Regions from separate parts of the Sphingobacterium paramultivorum genome, predicted to be linked through region 3. Evidence: riboswitches for the same ligand, from Rfam matches in the RefSeq annotation. Region 3 holds a riboswitch; each other region holds the start of a gene.
The links. A riboswitch is a leader RNA that binds a small molecule or an ion and turns the genes downstream of it on or off. The one in region 3 is predicted to bind S-adenosylmethionine.

Region 1 (3,143 bases), 870 kb from region 3:
AGCTTGTTGTAAATCAGCTTTGATGTCATCAATATGTTCTATTCCTACAGAAAGACGTAATAAACCTTTGAACACTCCAGCATTGGCTTGATCTTCATCACTCAATTGTTGGTGAGTAGTCGCTGCTGGATGGATAATCAATGACTTCGTATCACCGACGTTGGCCAAGTGACTGATCAATTCTAAGCTGTCGATAAAGCTATTGGCCTTTTGTGCTGCGTCACCTTTGAGCTGGAAAGAAAGCACTGCACCATAGCCATTTTTAAGGTATTTTTGTGCGTTAGCGAAGCTCGGAGAACTTTTTAAGCCCGGATAGTTTACTTTTTCTACCTGTGGATGCGCCTCAAGCCATTTAGCTACCTCTAAAGTGTTGTCTACATGGCGTTGCACCCGTAAAGACAGGGTTTCAAGCCCTTGTAATAATAAGAATGAATTGAAAGGGGAGAGTGCTGGCCCGAAATCTCGAAGCCCTTCCACACGTGCCCGAATGGCAAATTGAATATTTCCAAACGGTCCGCCTTCACCGAAAACTTCGGAAAAAACTAAGCCATGATAACCTTCAGATGGTTCGGAAAATTGAGGGTATTTTCCGTTGCCCCAATTGTAGTTTCCGCCGTCGACGATGACACCGCCAATGCTTGTACCATGTCCACCGATCCATTTAGTAGCCGATTCAACAACAACATTCGCACCATACTCCAAAGGTTTAAATAAATAACCTCCAGCTCCAAAAGTATTATCGACGATTAATGGTAAGTCATATTTTTTTGCTACGGCAGCAATTTTCTCAAAGTCTGGAATATTGAAACTTGGGTTTCCAATTGTTTCAACATAGATGGCCTTTGTTTTATCATCAATGAGGGCTTCAATTTTATCTGCCTCGGCGTCCGTTGCAAAACGAGCTTCGATGCCCAGGCGTTTAAAAGAAACTTTAAACTGGTTAAATGTACCGCCGTATAAGTTGGATCCGGCAACAAAATTGTCACCACTTTCCAAGATATTATTTAATGCAATAAACTGTGCCGCCTGGCCAGATGCAACAGCAACAGCAGCGACTCCACCTTCCAGTGCCGCAATACGTTGTTCGAAAACATCCGTAGTAGGGTTCATAATCCGTGTATAGATATTGCCGAACTGCTTTAATGCAAATAAGTTTGCGCCGTGTTCGGCATTTTCAAATACAAAAGATGTTGTTTGATATATAGGAACTGCTCTAGATCCCGTAGTAGGATCAGCGACTTGGCCAGCGTGAACCTGAAGAGTTTCGAATTTTAAATTTTTGTTTGAAGACATAATATATCAGATTTTAAGGGTTCAAAAAGAAATTGCTAAGTAAAAAGAGAAGCATACACACCTCGTTGAAGGGTCTGTTAAATCTTTATCCAAGAAAAAGGAAATGATTTTTAACAAGCATGGAAGTGCATATGCATACGCATTCGCATCAATACAGTTGTACGATGACTTACACTTTCGCTTATCGTGTGGTTCACTTGTGTTGAACCTGAATTTTTAATGGACTTCAGTAGTTTAATAATCATTGTCTTATGTCATTTATATGCTCCAAAACGATATTGTTTTGGACAGGAATTGGCACCTTTTCAAACAAATTGAAGGTTGCCAGTGGGTCATTGAGCCAGTCTCTCGCCACTTCTTTATAAATCAAGACCTACTGATTAAGGGAGGTGTTGATTAGAAATCTTCTTTCGAAGACGACACAAATATAAACTCTTTTTTTATTAAAGCAAAAGAAAAGCTATTTTTTAGTTAAAGGAATTTTAAATAACATACCGATCGGGATCGCATATCGTCGGATGAAACCGGATAAATAACTGTCAATCGGGTATTATGATTTCTTTAAGTTGATCCGTTCCGCAATTTGATTTAAATCTGTTAAAAGAGGTTTAAGTGCATCAATTCTACTATGGATATCATACGCTAGGTGGCGATTCGTCTTTTTGCTTAACGATAGTGAAAGACCCACCAAATGGGAGTTGACCTGATAAGAGAGTGCTTGAAAATGGTGGATATGTGACCAATCCATCCATTTATGCTCGGGTTCTTTTTTCATTTGATTGATAGCGTCTGAAAATAGCGCCATGGCAGTCTGCGCTTTTTTGCGAGCCAGTCGTATATCAAAAGAACTTTGTTTCTCTTCCGACAGACGGTTATTGATGGTTTGGAAATAATGCTCGTTGTAAAGGGATACCTCTTTTGCCAGCTGAACCATGCCTGTGCTCTGGCGTACGGGGATCAAGAAATAACCTGCTATAGCCAAGAATGCTCCAATGAGTGTGAAAAGTATTCGGCTGCCTAAAATGAGATTGATATTGCCTTCAAACAAATTGAGCGCAATCACAATTCCCAAGGTAATAAAGATGACACTGACCATATAATTAGATCGGTTGAACAAAAAGAATCCGAAAAGACCTAATGCAGCTATGGTAAGGAGAGCTGGGAGAAAATGAATAGAAATTAAGCAGAATATACCAACTATTATACCCGAGAATGTGCCTACAATACGCTCTATATTACGCTTTTTTGTCATTGAAAATGCTGGTCTGGCAACAATAGCGATCGTCAGTAAGATCCAATAGGTATATTTAAAATCCAAAAATAAAATACCGATCAATGCGCCTGTTCCAAAAAGAAGAGCCATCCGAACTGCAAATCGAAAAAGCGGGTTATTCAGATGGAGTTTACTTTTTAGATCAGCAAGATTGCGCAAAGGTCGATTGATAAATTGCTGGTACTCACTGCTGTCAATCTTATCCTGAATTTCCTGATTTTGATAAAAAGCTACCTGAATTCGGCTGAGTACTTCAATAATTGCTTCGATGTTGCTTATGATCGAACATAATATACTTTTTGCTTGACCGGTCTGCTGTTCTTGAATTTCTTTTAAATCCTGTAAGAGGGCATTAATTTTAAAGTTATTGTGATATAATTGATGCGCATACCGAAACCTCTTGTTAGGTTGTGAAAAGCTATCAATTTCTAAAGCTAATAATTTGATTGTGTGACGAATTAAAGGGAGGCTGCCCGTGTCTGCAAGATTTTTGCGAATCGCATCATAGTCGTGATCAAGTGCAATAATTAACTCATGAAGGTCAATTAACCCATAAACCTGACTGAGCCAATAATTG
Region 2 (3,143 bases), 270 kb from region 3:
TGCAAATAGGACTGCTCGATGTATTTACTGTTCTGTAGCGCTTTGTCGATCATGTCTTTCAGGGACATGCGCAAAGAATCGAGGGCGAAGGTGTCCGAAATAGCGAATACTAACAATCCCATGGTTAGTATTCCTTTTGCCCAATAGGGAGGAAAAAAGTTCACGTGTGCTATGTAATTTTTTTGCGTAGCAAACTTAGACACTTATTGGAACTTGGATTTCTTCACAAACGCCAATATGTTATGGAAAAAAGACATTTTTTCATCAATTCAAACAAAAAGACCAATATCTGCCAAGAAGCCCTTGCAATATCCTTTTTTACAGCACATAAAAAAGGCCTTTCAAATCATGATTTGAAAGGCCTTTCTCGACGGTATAATAATAGATTATCCGTATAAGGAATCTTCTATTGCATTCCACAACTGTATTCTTTTTTGTAGCGCAATTTTACTGATCTCTTTCATTTCTGTCCATTTAACCTCATCGTCCTTCCCGAGATCTGTGATCATCTGCATCGCCAAAGGCCCGTGCTCATCGCCATCAAGGTCAATATGACGTTGAAAATAATAGATAAAGCTATCCAGATTGGCTGTAGGGAAATTTGTTTTAATTTCTTCCAAAATAGAGGTAAACATTCCCGGGATAAGATCTTCGCGTCCAAATGTAAATGCAGCAGCAATTTTATGCACCTCGCCCTCAGCAATCACTTCGAATGTAAAATTCAAAAAGTCTTTGATCCGCTTGTCCAATGTGGTCGTTGCAATGACATCGAATATGTTACTCGATTTTTTGGCGTGAGCAATAAATTTGTTGACCAGATGAAGGTCGGCACCCATGGCATCCATGGCGTCCAGATACATCTCAAAATGGCTCAAACGGCGGCCATCAATATATTCATCCGACTCCTCAGCCAATACAATTTCGTTGATTAGATAGCGTGTTGATGGATTCTCACTCGCAAACCAAGGTAAAGTCGTACAGGTCAATTTAATCTGTAAAGCTTTTAGTAAAGACATAAAATCCCATACAGCGTACACATGCCCTTCTGTAAAAGAACGTAGATTCTTGATCGTTTTGATCTTACGATACAAAGGGTGTTGCAATAATACCTCGCGTTCGGCAGCAATGTATTCGTTAATTTCCGCAATTCTATTCATGGCGCAAAAGTATTGTCTTATCTCTATTTTTAAAAGTATTTTCGATGAGATTACAGTAACATGATAAATTTTTCGCCCAGCTATCCGCTTCATAACCAAATCACAGCCAACAACGCGCCTCGCTTTTGACCTCCCTATTCCTGTTGCTAACGTTCATTTACCCTTAAAAACAAAAATATTTTTTATTATAAAAAATAATCTACTATATTTGTAGAGTATTCAGAATTGCATGATGCAATACCAACCGAGTGCAGGCACCGCGGTGGTAAATTAATACGGGTTTCGACCAAAATAAACGTCGCAGAACGATTATTTTCCCAACAAGATCTGGATACAGTTTATGGTTTAATCCTTTAAATTTTTAAATTGTATGGCTACTACAACAAATCTTTACCAACACTTACTGGAAAAATTCAGTTATTACTCAACAGATGAACTGATACAGCTCAACAATGACACCATCTTAGGACAAGGCTGGGGTTCAGCCAAGGCAACCTTTAGAACAGCTTTGATCAGTACGTTCTCCAAAAGAGGACTGGATCTTTCCAACATCATTTCCAAGGAAGACGGTTTTACCTCGGTGAAGCATGTCCCTGTACGCTTGGAACAGAATGTCCTGATTCCTTTACAATAATCGTTATCGGTAAAAAAAGCGCGCATCGAAAGGACTTCGTGCGCGCTGCTGTGGTTGGTTTAGGAAATTGCCGATTTAAAAGAAGGCGATAATCTTATTATTTATAGTTTGGATTCTGAATTAACACACCTGCGCTTTTCTCAATTTCTGTTTGTGGTAATGGCCAGCGGTAAAATTTGTCTTCAAAATGATAGGGCACTTTACTGTCTTTGACCGCATTGAGTACTTCGCCTGCGATATGCCAACGAATCAGGTCGTAATGCCGTAGTCCTTCGAAAGCAAGTTCAACCCTTCTTTCGTGGCGGATACGGTCGCGCATTTTTTCCTTGGTATAACCGGCAGGAAACCCGGGCATCTGAACGCGGCTCCTCAGGGTATTCATGGCATCGTAAACCGATGGATCTGGTCCGGCAATTTCATTTTGTGCTTCGGCATACATCAATAACACCTCCCCAAACCGCAGTACAACCGCATCCTGTTGGCTCAATGTTGAAAAGCCAAAAGGTAAGTTGGCCGGATCCAAAAATTTCAACACCCCATAACCTGTAGGCCGCGGATTGGACGGTGTATGGATCTTACCGCCGCCAAAGTCGGGATGATCCACGAAAATTGTTTTGCTCAAGCGCGGATCCCTATCTTTGAAGGGATTAGCTCGGTCAGTCAAGGGTGATTCACCATAAGGCAGACCATCTTTGCATTCATAGGTATCCACCAGGTTTTGTAAAGGTGAAGCAGCAATCCAATCGCCTAAATACATGTCCCAGGGGGCTGTATTATTCGGTGCCAAAAAATTGACCGAAAAGATAATCTCGGTATTGTTCTTCTGTGTTGCATCGCGAAAGACATTTTCAAAAGCTGTACTCAGAGTATACTCTTTCATGACATCGGTGCATAAGTCTTTTACCTCTTTCAAAATTGCTAAATCGGGCACCCCTTTGTCGCCATAAGCCGCAAACAGTAAAACCCGTGCTTTCAAGGCTTTTGCTGAACTTGCGGTCGCATGCCCCCCATTATTGAAATAAGGTTTAGCCGCTAAGTTGGCGATCCCAAAATCCAGATCGGCCCGAATCTGTTTTAGAATATTCTCTGCAGTTTCCTTTGGCTGACGCTGATTCTCCAGACTGAGGGAAGTAAGCACAAGCGGCACCTCACCATAAATACTGTACAATTGGAAGTAAACAAAAGCACGGATAAAGCGGGCTTCGGCTTCCATGTTCTTCTTCTCCCCATCGTTCATATCGGAGCCGTTATAGCCCTGAAGCTTCTCGATCAGGCGATTGGCACGTCCTATTCCCACATAAGCATCGTTATAAATTCCGGTTTCATACCCCCCTGTGGTCGGATTTAAATTC
Region 3 (3,143 bases):
CACTTTCTACAGAATTATATGTGAAAATTGGCTTAGTGCTATTAGGAACAACGGTTATATTTGGCGAGATATTAAAAGCTGGAACTTTAGGGCTTATTCAGGCTTTGGTCGTTGTATTGTCAGTGTGGTATTTTGCATTTTGGCTTTGTAGGAAATTGAAAGTGGATCAGGAAATGGCGTTGATGCTTTCGTCGGCTGTTTCAATTTGTGGTGTATCGGCGGCTATTGCTACATCTGGAGCCATTAAAGGAGATCCTAAAAAGCTATCTTATGTTGTTTCTCTTGTTTTGATTACTGCGATCCCCATGATGATTTTAATGCCTTACTTTGCAGCATGGATGGGCTTATCGCAAGAAGTTACCGGAGCCTGGCTGGGAGGGAGTATCGATACCACTGGAGCAGTCGTTGCTTCCGGTTCGCTGGTAGGTGAGGAAGCGTTAAAAATTAGTACTATAGTAAAATTTTCTCAAAATGTCTTACTTGGCATTGCCGCCTTTGCTATCAGTGTTTATTGGACATATTCGCATTCCAAAAGTGCAGAAAATGCGGAGAAACCTACATTAAAAATTATTTGGGAGCGTTTTCCGAAATTTGTCCTGGGTTTTGTCTTTGCATCTTTGCTATTTTCTTTTGTAATTAACGCTGAGCAAATCAATAGTGTTAAAGCAGAATTAAAAAGTATACAAGGCTTGTGGTTTGCACTGGCTTTTACATCGATAGGTCTGGAAACGAATTTTAAAGAACTGTTTGTACATAATAATAAGAAGCCATTGTATGCATTTCTGATCGCACAGACTTTCAATATCATGCTCACATTGGTAATCGCCATACTGTTATTTAGGTAAATTTTAGTGCTACTTTTTTCCATGTTGTTGCATTCATGTTTCTCGGGTATTTCTTGTGGTCTATTGATTTTTATCTCAAAAATATTTCCGCACATAAATAATAACCCTTGATGCATACAACGGTTAACAGAATAGGAGGGATAGAACGAATAATTGACTCGGGGGAAGTAAATAAAACTTTTATTTTCAAAAAGATATGGATATTTAAATAAAATCTACTAACTTTATAGAGTATTCAGAATTGCATCGCGCGATACCAACCGAGTAGAATTACCACGGTGGTTAAATAATATGGGTTTCGGCCAAAAAAACTGAATACAATTTATAGTTTAACCCTTTAAATTTTTAAATTGTATGGCAACAACAAAAAGTCTTTATGAACACTTATCTGAAACGCTTATTCATTATTCGATTAACGAATTAATCCAATTTAATAATGATACGGTGTCGGGCCGGGGGTGGGGATCATCCAAAGCCATATTTCGGGCCGCTCTGTTAAGCACCCTTTCCAAAAAGGGTCTTGATCTATCAAGTATTGTTTCGAGAGAAGACGGTTTTACATCGGTAAAACAAGTTGCGGTGAGATTGGAGGACAATAGGCTTGTGCCGATTGCTTAAGAATTAAAGTACTTATTACGACCTTTCTAATTGATTTATTAAACTAAATAATGAGGGGCAGACTGAAAAGTCTGCTCTAAAATTAAGATAGACTTTCTATCCTTCTTTTAAAAAAGAGTCTACTATCGAATTTACACTCTTTTTCAGGTGTTCTTAATCTATTCCAAATTTCATTAAACTTTTACAATATGAGTGAAAAACCAACACAACAGACCGCCTTGGGCGATGTCGCTGCACGACACCTGGCAATTGCCACCAGAACCGTTCCACAACTTGAAAGTATCTCACCCCGATGGCTAGTACACTTATTGCAATGGACACCTGTGGAATCGGGCGTGTTTCGATTAAACAAAGTTGTCGGCGAAGACAGTATCCAGGTAGACTGTTCCAGACGTGATGAGAGTGTTTTACCACATACATTTGTTGATTATGACGAAAGTCCACGGGAGTATAATTTAAACGCGGTCAATACACTGATAGACGTACATACGCGGGTTTCTGATCTCTACAGCAAGCCCTATAATCAGATCAGTGAACAGTTACGTTTGGCAATTGAGAAAATTAAAGAAAGGCAGGAGAGTGAGCTCATCAACAATACTGATTACGGAATCTTGAGCAATGTCGCGTCCAAACAGATTATTAAGACCAGATCTGGAGCTCCTACACCCGATGACCTGGACGAATTGATCACAAAGGTATGGAAGCAGCCTGGATTTTTTCTGCTTCATCCCCTCACCATTGCGGCCTTTGGGCGCGAATGTACACGTCGTGGTGTCCCACCACCCACGGTGTCACTTTTCGGTTCACAGTTTTTAACCTGGCGCGGCATCCCATTGATTCCCAGTGATAAAGTGCCTATTGTAAATGGGAAGACCAAAATTCTGTTAATCCGCACAGGAGAAGCACGTCAGGGAGTAATCGGTCTTTATCAGCCTAACTTACCGGGTGAACAAACGCCGGGCCTATCCATCAAGTTTACTGGAATCAATGATAAAGCCATTGCCTCTTACCTGATATCTTTATATTGTTCACTGGTCATTCTCGTAGACGATGCTGTGGCTGTATTGGACGATGTTGACATCACACAATACCACAGCTACAATTATAAATAAATCATTCCTTAAAAAATTTTACTATGTCTCATTTAGATATTGATTTCGAAAGATTTCTAACGGAAGAAGCAAATAAGTATTTTAAGGCAGTTCCAACGGAAAACCTCGTATCTCGGGATCTTCCCCGACATGAAATCCATGCTGAAAAACCGGGCTCTAATCCTGAACTGAGAGAATTCCGGTTAGAAGATCCAGCGATCGGTTTTCATGATCCAAGTTTTCATAGGGGAAATGCTACTATCCCTGTAGCTGGGAATGGCAGGCAGCCAGGTATTTACAACCCAGTTCTTCCTCCTGCTACGGGTGTTGATATAGAACCACAGGTCAATAAATTACCCTTTGCAGAAACGCATGAAAAGCCACTTGACACACTAAGAGGAGCATTGCAGCAATTAAGTGGTTTTAAACATACTGCCCAGATACCACTGGCCGATAGTGCCAATTCATTCTATTTCATAAAGTCGGGGGCTGCCTTTGAAAATACGTCTTCCTTGCCTTTCGATACGTTGAAACCCCGTTTTGACGTTCAGTCAATTCGTCGCGACTTTCCTATTCTGCAAGAAACTGT
Region 4 (3,143 bases), 2.2 Mb from region 3:
AACATCAATTCAAAAAATGTTGGCGATACCATTGTCGTCACTATTGCCGACAACGGTATTGGGATGAGCCGGGATCACCTGCAAAAGATTTTCGACCAGTTCTACCGTATTCCAACTGGAAATGTTCATAATGTCAAAGGATTTGGTCTTGGCTTAAGTTATGTACAGGACATCCTGAGAAGGCTGAACGGAAAAATTACAGTTAAAAGTGAAAAAGATAAGGGCACGACCTTTGAAGTAATTTTGCCTATTAAAAAATAAAACGTTCCTTTTTTGTATATTTCCTCTTTAAAAAATTTCAAAGGTTGAGGAAAGCTGATTTATCAGCATCAAGGGACATTGGTGAAAATTAATATAATCATTATGCAAAAGATATTATTAGCAGAAGATGATCCTAATTTGGGGGATCTTTTAAAAGACTATCTCGAATTAAAGGGAAAATTTGACGTCACATTATGCACGGATGGAGATGAAGCGATTTCTCAATTCAAAAAAAATAACTACGACCTCTGTATTTTCGATGTCATGATGCCAAAAAAGGACGGATTTACAGTTGGACGTGAAATCAGAAAAACAAACAACACTGTTCCTATTATCTTTGCCACAGCAAAGGGGATGATGGAAGATAAAACCGAAGCCTTTGAATTAGGGGGAGATGATTATATCACAAAGCCTTTTCGAGTGGAGGAATTATTGCTCCGCATCAATGCTTTGCTGAAGCGCAGTGTTCGAGACAAAGAAGAGGAAGTGGTTGCTGATAAATTTGAAATTGGTGATTATTTCTTTGATTATACAAGTCAGCAAATTTCTTACAAAGGACAGATGCAAAAACTATCCACCAAAGAAGCGGAACTACTACGTTTGCTTTGTTTAAAGAAAAATGATGTGCTGACCCGGGAAGAAGCTTTATTAAAAATATGGCATGATGACAACTACTTTACGGGTAGAAGTATGGATGTATTTCTCAGTAAACTTCGTAAATATCTAAAAGAAGATAGTAAGGTTGAAATTGTCAATGTGCACGGAAAAGGTTACAAACTTTTGGTGAGCTAAAAGAATGGGGAATGAGAAACAGTCATTCCCCATTTTTTATGCCACAACGTATTGAAACATGGCATACACTAAATCACGGATGAAAAGAAAAGAACAAAACAATTTTATCCTTAGTAGAATATAAAAAATTGATGCACTTTTATAAAAAATTTGCATTTCAAAAAGAAATGTTCTAACTTAGCGTCGCTTATAGAGAAAGGCAGAGGGAATAGACCCGATGAAGCCTTAGCAACCTGTCCCTTGACAAGGTGCTAAATTCTACCCTACTTGATATGGGAATGATAAGCCGAAGTCACCGAATTCTAGTGTGTCCTTCTCTCTCTAGCAAGAAATATAGTTGAAAAAGAAATATTAAAAACATTCATTATGTTATTGACTAACAATTTAGGTTACCCTCGTGTGGGCGCGTTCCGCGAATTGAAAAAAGCCAATGAGGCCTATTGGGCTAAAAAATCTTCTGTTGAGGAATTATTGGACACCGCAAAAAAAATTCGTGAAGGCAATTGGAAAACACAAAAAGATGCTGGAATAGATTTGATCCCTTCCAATGATTTCTCTTTTTACGATCAAGTATTGGATTTAACCCTTACTGTTGGTGCAATTCCTGCTCGTTACCATTCTTTATTGAATAAAGTAGACAACAATTACAGCTTAGATCTATATTTTGCCATGGCGCGTGGTTTCCAACAAGAAGGAATCGACGTGACTGCAATGGAAATGACCAAGTGGTTGGATACCAACTACCACTATATGGTGCCAGAATTCACAAAAGATCAAGAATTCAAATTGACGTCCGAAAAATTCTTAAATGAATATAACGAAGCAAAATCATTGGGCATCGATACTAAACCAGTTCTACTAGGTCCTATCACTTACCTTTTGATCGGTAAAGAAAAAGAAGCTGGCTTCGACCGCATCGATTTATTGGATAAACTTGTTCCAGTATATGAGCAAATATTAGCTAAACTAGCTGAGGCTGGTGCCCAATATGTTCAGATTGACGAGCCTTTCTTAGCATTGGATTTAGATGCTAAAGTAAAAGCTTTATATCAACCTACTTTCGAAAAATTAGCTGCAGCAGCAAAAAATATCAAATTAATCGCGACTACTTACTTCGAAGCTTTAAAAGACAACGAAGATATCGCAGTTAACCTACCTATCCATGCTTTACATTTAGATCTGGTACGCGGTGAAAACCAATTGGATACGGTACTAGCTAAAGTTCCTGCTTCATTAACATTATCTTTGGGTATTGTTGAAGGCCGTAACATCTGGAAAAATGATTACGAAAAATCATTGGTTAAAATCAAACAGGCTGTTGATGCATTAGGAAAAGACCGTGTATGGGTAGCTCCTTCTTCATCATTGTTGCACGTTCCTTTTGACTTAGACAATGAGCACAATGAGCAATCGCTACCAGCTGAAGTAAAAAACTGGTTAGCATTTGCTAAACAAAAATTAGCTGAGGTAAAAGACTTAGCCGTACTAGCGGAAGGTGAAGTTGATGCTGAAACAGCAAAACGCTTCGAAGCTAACAAAGCTGCTGCTGAAAGCCGTCGTACTTCTCCATTGATCCACAAACCAGAGGTTAAAACACGTACAAGCAATATCACTGATAACGATGCAAAACGTACTTCAGCATTTGCTGACCGTAAAGCAGCGCAACAAGCGAAATTCAACTTGCCGGCATTCCCTACTACAACTATTGGTTCATTCCCACAAACGAAAGATGTTCGTAAATGGAGAGCAGACTTGAAAAAAGGTGCTATCACGCAGGCAGAATATGATAAAGCAATCGCAGAAGAAACTGAGAACACAATCCGTCTTCAAGAGCAATTAGATATCGACGTATTAGTACACGGCGAATTCGAACGTAACGACATGGTTGAATACTTCGGTGAACAATTGGCTGGTTACGCTTTCACACAAAACGGCTGGGTACAATCTTACGGTTCACGTTGTGTAAAACCTCCAATTATCTATGGTGATGTATACCGTCCTGAAGATATGACTGTCCGTTGGTCTTCATACGCGCAATCATTGACTAACCGTCCGGTTAAAGGTATGTTGACTGGTCCGGTTACTATCTT

Region 1: another riboswitch for S-adenosylmethionine. It lies ahead of HS960_RS04225 (O-acetylhomoserine aminocarboxypropyltransferase/cysteine synthase family protein); the one in region 3 lies ahead of HS960_RS00670 (5-oxoprolinase).
Region 2: another riboswitch for S-adenosylmethionine. It lies ahead of HS960_RS26240 (5-oxoprolinase); the one in region 3 lies ahead of HS960_RS00670 (5-oxoprolinase).
Region 4: another riboswitch for S-adenosylmethionine. It lies ahead of metE (5-methyltetrahydropteroyltriglutamate--homocysteine S-methyltransferase); the one in region 3 lies ahead of HS960_RS00670 (5-oxoprolinase).

Annotation. Positions count from the first base shown of each region.
Region 1 is NZ_CP058555.1:1,036,905-1,040,047, forward strand. It holds gene HS960_RS04225 (O-acetylhomoserine aminocarboxypropyltransferase/cysteine synthase family protein) at 1-1,293, opposite strand, end outside; SAM riboswitch class I at 1,549-1,661, opposite strand; gene HS960_RS04230 (FUSC family protein) at 1,844-3,143, opposite strand, start outside.
Region 2 is NZ_CP058555.1:6,323,075-6,326,217, reverse strand. It holds gene HS960_RS26250 (TolC family protein) at 1-122, opposite strand, end outside; gene HS960_RS26245 (DUF3050 domain-containing protein) at 387-1,157, opposite strand; SAM-I-IV-variant riboswitch at 1,368-1,461, shown strand; gene HS960_RS26240 (5-oxoprolinase) at 1,528-1,791, shown strand; gene HS960_RS26235 (RagB/SusD family nutrient uptake outer membrane protein) at 1,889-3,143, opposite strand, start outside.
Region 3 is NZ_CP058555.1:162,307-165,449, forward strand. It holds gene HS960_RS00665 (YeiH family protein) at 1-845, shown strand, start outside; SAM-I-IV-variant riboswitch at 1,072-1,165, shown strand; gene HS960_RS00670 (5-oxoprolinase) at 1,200-1,463, shown strand; gene HS960_RS00675 (family 2A encapsulin nanocompartment shell protein) at 1,652-2,575, shown strand; gene HS960_RS00680 (family 2A encapsulin nanocompartment cargo protein cysteine desulfurase) at 2,599-3,143, shown strand, end outside.
Region 4 is NZ_CP058555.1:4,393,786-4,396,928, forward strand. It holds gene HS960_RS18455 (sensor histidine kinase) at 1-261, shown strand, start outside; gene HS960_RS18460 (response regulator transcription factor) at 364-1,053, shown strand; SAM riboswitch class I at 1,238-1,341, shown strand; gene metE (5-methyltetrahydropteroyltriglutamate--homocysteine S-methyltransferase) at 1,420-3,143, shown strand, end outside.